2 regions of the Paenibacillus sp. FSL R7-0272 genome follow, and region 2 is predicted to be linked to the other one. Evidence: riboswitches for the same ligand, from Rfam matches in the RefSeq annotation. Region 2 holds a riboswitch; the other holds the start of a gene.

Region 1 (3,419 bases), 380 kb from region 2:
ATCCTTCCAGTCGTAAGTGCCAGATCTGTGGTTTGGATGTGAATGACGGAGTAGATACTTCGCTTCAGTGGTACTGGCGAATGACCAACGGTACACCGCTTGATGGAGATATCTTTGGACATGTACTCGCTCTGAGAGAGATGGCTGCTTCGCAGGAGCCTCCTGTTCCTAATGAGTATGATCGCTGGACGTTGCGCGCGGTGTTAACGGTGCTGCGTAATCTGCCACCTAAAACTCGGTACAGCAAGGCTGCGGATGCGCTCAAAAAAGAACAACTCCTGCCTACGAAAAAAGTATATGTTTACCGCGATTTGCTTGAAACGCTGGCGCTGATCGGCATCCTGGACACGCCAGAACAGCCAGGAATGATTACAGCCTTCACCTCATATGCAGAACGCGACAAGAGACCTAATACCCGGGTTGAGGTACAAGCTCCCTTGGCATGGTGGGATTCATCTGTAGGAATCAACGAGCACAATTTGAACCTGATCTTTGGTGAATTCGATTGCAGTGATGTATCGTTAGAGAACAAGCCTGAACCGAATCCACTGGCGAGTGAGACCGTTATTGGTTTATTTGAAAGTAGACGAGGTGTAGGTGCCAAGGCGAAGGTGCCGAAAAAATCTCCGGATGCCGGTACAGGTGAAGTGCAGCCTGGAGACGTATATGCAGTGAAAGTACTTAGTGGTTCTTGGGTTACTGTATATTGTCATGAAGTGAAGGACAAACGTACCATTGTTGAATATCTGGATGGCGTGTTCCCCGATATGCCGGGAAAAGAAGACCTTATTCTGACCGTTCGTCCAAGGCCGGATGAGCGCTGGCAGTGTTCGGCCATTGGAATCGACTCGACCAGTTGGGTTAGAAGAGTAGCCCGCGATATGCCAGCACCTAATGCTTCCCAGCCCAAACCTGAGAGTGTTCCGTTCCACGCTGCGAAGGATTTGAGGCACATGGCAAGCTGGTGTTTTCCAAACCTTTAGATTTAGTTTTTCAATAGTAGATGACGTCCGTGTCTTGTATGAGATGCGGATTTTGTAATATAAATGCTTATTAAAAGTTAGTATGTGACAAAAAGAAACAAAAATGAATTGATTTTTTGACATTAAAGTGCTAACATCCAATTAATAACGAAAGCGATCCTTCAGGGCAGGGTGTAATTCCCTACCGGCGGTGATGCGTGTTGGGGATATTATTTTCCACCGATATGGCAAAGTCCGTGACCTGTCTGCTTATAGCAGATGGCTGATCTGGTGTAATTCCAGAACCGACAGTATAGTCTGGATGGGAGAAGGAGTGGGTGTAAGCCGGTGTGGTTACACTCCGCAGGAGTGATGTCGCATAGCATTCAGCTCGTTTGGATGATATGTGTGGAAGGCTTGTTTATAATGAGTTTTCTGGTACATAATACCGTTATATAGAAACTCTTCACCTGATTTTTTGTATATCATTCTATAGCTCGAATGGGTATGCAATAAGGTATGTGTTTGTTTTCACTTACCTGTTAACTGGTTTTGGTGAAGTGTCGGTATTGGTGTGTTTCATCTCTCCTGCTGATGACAGTAGTCTTCCATCATCCCTACCTGAACAGATTGTTCGGTGGGGATTTTTTAGTTCAAGATTATAACCGTGGGGTGAACGGATATGGAAATGATCAATGATGAATTTTATATGGCGTTAGCACTGGATATGGCAGAACGGGCACAAGGACAGACTGGAATTAATCCTGTCGTGGGATGTGTCGTTGTTAAAGAAGGACGTGTTGTTGGTCTAGGAAGCCATCTGAAACGAGGTACAGGCCATGCAGAGGTGCATGCCTTGAATATGGCTGGAAGCGACGCGGAGGGTAGTACCGTTTACGTAACGCTTGAACCTTGCAGTCACTATGGCAAAACGCCACCCTGTAGCGAACGTTTGATCCATGAGAAGGTTAAACGGGTGGTGGTTTGTTGTGAAGATCCGAATCCGCAGGTTTCTGGTACAGGCATTAGTATGTTGCGTCAACAAGGCATCGAAGTTGAAGTGGGTGTTTTGCGCGAACGCGGAAGACGTATGAATGAAAAGTTTATCAAGTTTATTACAACAGGCCTTCCTTTTGTTACCCTCAAAACAGCTTCTACGCTGGATGGAAAAATTGCTACGCGTAGCGGGGACAGCAAATGGATCTCCAACGAACTGGCGCGTGAGATCGTGCATGCGCTTCGTCATCGTCATCAAGGCATTATGGTTGGCGTGGATACGGTAATCGCCGATAATCCAGAGCTGACGACTCGTTTGCAGGTAGAAGGCATCAGTCCGGTACGGATCGTTGTGGATTCCAAGCTGAGGTTGCCTGTAGGCTCCAAAATGGTCAAGGACGGACTTGCGCCAACTTGGGTGCTTACAACCGATGAGGCTAGCCAGGAAGCGGCTGAGCGACTCGAGGCTTACGGTGTTGAAGTTATTCGCTGTGGGCCTGGACCACGCGTAGATTTGCTACATGGGCTGAGCAAACTGGGAGAGCGGGATATTGGCTCGATTCTGCTAGAAGGCGGCGGTACACTAAATGGTGCAATGCTGGAAGCACGGCTCGTAGATCGTTTACTGATGTTTATCGCTCCCAAGATTGTGGGTGGATATGATACTCCGGGAAGTTTCCGTTTTGAAGGCGTAGAGCGCATGAGTCAGGCAATCCAATTGCATCAGCTGGAAATTGAGCAAGTTGGAGATAATATTAGCATTGGCGGTATTCCGATTTGGCCAGAATAGGAGGAAGATAGCATGTTTACGGGTTTGGTGGAAGAAGTCGGTCAGATCCGGCGCATTGGCCGTAAAGGTGAGGCCCTGGTTCTGAACATCGCTGCATCTGTCATTATGGACGATCTAAAAATTGGTGACAGTGTTGCGGTTAACGGGGTTTGTCTTACCGCGACCACGCTGGAAGGCGGAGGTTTTACCGCAGACGTCATGCCGGAAACGTATCGACACACCAATCTCAATCAGCTTCAGTCCGGCAGTAAGGTTAATCTGGAGCGGGCCATGTTGTCCGGTGGACGATTCGGCGGTCATATCGTGCAGGGACATGTGGATGGGACTGGGGTAATCGGTAGTATTACTCGGGATCAGAATGCAGTTGTTTTTGAGATCAGACCGGGTGACCATGAACTTTTCAAATTTCTAATTCCAAAAGGTTCGGTCACTTTGGATGGGATTAGCTTGACAGTGGTACAGACGACTCAAAGTTCCTTCACGGTTTCGATTATTCCCCATACGATTGGGGAAACGGTTTTGAATGTCAAAAAGACAGGAGATACCGTCAACATTGAATGTGATATTTTGGGGAAATATGTAGATCATCTGTTGCAATACGGCAAGAGCCATGCGGAAACGAGAACAGGCAAGCCAAGCAGTCTTAGTGAAGAGTTTCTCTCCAATCACGG
Region 2 (3,419 bases):
TACACGGGCAGCGACCAGTTTGTTCCGGCTGTTTTGACAAGCGATTCCCACATATGCCGGTGTGTATCCACCAGTCCAGGCATAATAATCATGTCTGAAGCATCGATGACCTCAATATCTGCATCGGACACCTCAATATTTGGTTGAATGGCCGTAATCAAAGAATCCTGAATAAGTACGTCTGCCCGTTTATACTGACCAATACGAGCATCCATCGATAATACGCAACCGTTCTTCAAAAGATAACCTTTCCTCATAAGACATCTCTCCAATCGTAATGGTTTGTAAAATGATCTGATCCGCATTGCTTGTTCTTACATATACTTTATGACTATATTTTCGCTAGTATATATACATTATATATCACACCTTAATATTTATCAAATTATGGAAGAGCTAACTGAGACCTATATGGTGATTCACGGATTGGAAAAGGTAGAACTTCGTTGGTAAACTTGATAATTATGTTTTAGTCTTTTCCTCATTAGAGTGCATTTTTCGTTTCGCTCGAAAACGTCTCACCTTCATTAGATTACCGCACATCTTATCATCGCAATATTTCTGTGTTCTGCTCCGGGTATCATCATAGAAGATCCAGCGGCAGTCCGGATTGTCACAGGAGCGAATTCTCTTCCCTTCGCCCTCAACGAGTGTCACGGCAAAATCAGCAGCAACCTCTGCCATCACCTGAGCCCAATGTCTATGAATAGGAACAAGCGCAACACCCAGTTGTTGATCTTGTGTAATTATTTGTCTAATGACTTCGCCAGCCATCATAAAATCATTCAACCAGGCCTCATCCTTCTCAGTAAAGAGCTTTCCGTTAGACAAACGAATAGCCAGTGCCTGCAAATCATCTCTAAAACTTCTCATTGCGGATTCCTCTTCATTCGACGCCGGTACTGGCGCTTCTAATTGCCAACGATTCAAAAAATCTTGTTGCCAGCTTACGTTCCCCAGTCTGTCTTCTGATCGCTCCCCACCACGCCAATCATGATAATCGCTGTTTACAAAATCAGTCCATAATCTATCCATGAGAGCCTCCGATTAATGTAACTATCTAAATTATAAAAAGATGGTTACACTCTTTGAAATTGTGTTATATTAATTGTAACCATTTCAACCCATATTAGCTAGTTACCATCATGAAGATGCAAGGGCGAGATGAATCTGACAAGAGAGGAATGAAATTAAAAAATGAAAACAGTCACCACAGCATTAGATGTATTGGTTATTCAGAATGAAGATACCTGGGATCAATGTAACTGGATCGTCCCATTGTCAAAAGCGCTTGAGGGACTGAACGCCGAACAGGCTGCCTGGGTTCCTCCTTCAGGTGGACTGAGCATATGGCAACTAGCCAATCATATGTTTTATTACAATCAACGGATTTTAGAACGTCTTCAGGAAAAAGAACCGTCTGTACCCGCTGCAGATTCCAACGTAGCTACGTTTGGTATTTCGGGTGATCCTTTGAACGAAGCTGGCTGGAGCAAGCTGATGGAACAAACCACTAAACTGGCTGAGCAGTTGCGCGATACCCTTGCTACATTACAGGACTCGAAGCTTGAGGAAGCTTATATGGATTCCGACGACAACTGGGCTCAGACGCTTGCCCGCTGGGTTTTACACGATGCCTATCATGCAGGTCAGATTGTGCAGTTGCGGAGGCAACAGGGATGCTGGAGTATTGTTTTCTAAAAAAACACTTGAACTGATAGCGTTTACAGGAATAAGATGAACTTCATAAGGTTACAACTTGTTCAATACACTAATTAATTGAATAGGATCTTCGGGGTAGGGTGCAATTCCCAACCGGCGGTGATGTTCTTATAGAACCAGCCCGCGACTCGCTGTTTAAGGTTCCGACCTGGCAGCGACTGACTTGGTGCGATTCCAAGGCCGACGGTACAGTCCGGATGAGAGAAGATCAACACAACGGCAAGCCGTATTTGGGAAGTCTTTTTCCCTGACGCCTTGTCTTTGAATGGTCCCCCGTTTATTTGGCGTACGCCAAGGACGGGGGATTTTGTCGATTTTGCCAACTGAAGATTCCGTGTTCTGACGAAGGAGTCCTGAATATGGAAAACACATCAACAGCATCAACGATTTATCGCAAGGAACGAAGCAACACCGGATTTTGGCTAGTTGTGCTAGGCGCAGCCCTCTGGGGTGTAGACCCCTTATTCCGCATCCTTTTGCTAAAAACGATGACTTCTACACAGATTGTTCTAATCGAACACATCATCGTCAGCCTTGTCGCGATACCGGTATTATGGAAGTTCCGGGATGATCTGAAGAAACTGCGTGCACGTCACTGGATCGCTGTTATCTTCATTTCCTGGGGCGGATCAGCGCTGGCAACGGTATTATTCACTTTGGCGCTTACTCATAACGATCCCAATACGGTATTGTTGTTGCAAAAAATGCAACCACTTTTCGCAATTGTACTTGCGAAATTGTTATTAAAAGAAACATTGCCGCGTCACTTCGGCGGATTGTTCATCATTGCGCTGGCAGGAACATATCTGCTTACGTTTGGCTTCTCACTTCCGCTCGGCAACTGGAATAACTGGATTCATGCAGGTAGCCTGCTGTCTCTTGGTGCCGCAGCTTTGTGGGGTGGATCTACCGTTATGGGCCGGTTAATGCTTGGTCAAGCTCGTTATGAGACGGTCACCTCCCTTCGCTTCGTCGTTGCGCTTCCACTCCTGATCTTCATGACCTGGAATGAAGGTGCACCTTGGACACTCCCGGCTGGAACAGGGGCACAGGCTGCTGTCATTCTGAATATTTTGGGGCAGGCACTTTTACCAGGCTTGCTAAGTCTACTCTTGTATTACAAAGGGTTGTCTTCCACCAAAGCTTCTGTTGCAACCCTCGCAGAACTCAGTTTCCCGATGGCTGGCGTGCTTGTAAACTGGATTGCATTCCGTACGCTGATAACCTGGGAGCAATTGCTTGGCTTTATCCTGATCTGGATCGCACTATTCCTGATCTCCAAACAGCAGGAACGCTCTACACCGATCGCCGAGGCCGCACCCAAACTTCGCACGGAGTAATACATTTTCATCTGGTTCAAATAATATAAGCACTGTTTCACCTTAATGAGGTGAACAGTGCTTTTCTTCTGCCGTATTTCTTCTATTATGATGGATTGATGTTTTGTTTTTTGTCTGCCTAGGTGGTACGATGGCTTATGGAACTTGGAACAAGATATCCAACAGGAACTATTCTTAGAGAGGAACGATTACTAATGTCTTCATTCTCATATACCTCCTATGACGCTATAGGGCTCGCCGAACTGATTCGCTCCCGGGAAGTATCCCCGGTTGAACTGCTTGAAGCTGCCTATGCACGTCTGGAAGAAGTCAATCCACATCTCAATGCAGTCATTCGTACATATGAAACACGTGCTC

The links. Region 2 has a riboswitch for FMN ahead of MKY23_RS16090 (DMT family transporter). Riboswitches for the same ligand answer to the same signal wherever they lie in the genome.
Region 1: another riboswitch for FMN. It lies ahead of ribD (bifunctional diaminohydroxyphosphoribosylaminopyrimidine deaminase/5-amino-6-(5-phosphoribosylamino)uracil reductase RibD); the one in region 2 lies ahead of MKY23_RS16090 (DMT family transporter).

Annotation. Positions count from the first base shown of each region.
Region 1 is NZ_CP150221.1:4,033,500-4,036,918, reverse strand. Features, by position in the region: gene MKY23_RS17880 (hypothetical protein) at 1-983, shown strand, start outside; FMN riboswitch at 1,137-1,300, shown strand; gene ribD (bifunctional diaminohydroxyphosphoribosylaminopyrimidine deaminase/5-amino-6-(5-phosphoribosylamino)uracil reductase RibD) at 1,645-2,748, shown strand; gene ribE (riboflavin synthase) at 2,761-3,419, shown strand, end outside.
Region 2 is NZ_CP150221.1:3,650,790-3,654,208, forward strand. Features, by position in the region: gene MKY23_RS16075 (amidohydrolase family protein) at 1-257, opposite strand, end outside; gene MKY23_RS16080 (CGNR zinc finger domain-containing protein) at 463-1,035, opposite strand; gene MKY23_RS16085 (DinB family protein) at 1,198-1,701, shown strand; FMN riboswitch at 1,785-1,935, shown strand; gene MKY23_RS16090 (DMT family transporter) at 2,082-3,062, shown strand; gene MKY23_RS16095 (amidase) at 3,257-3,419, shown strand, end outside.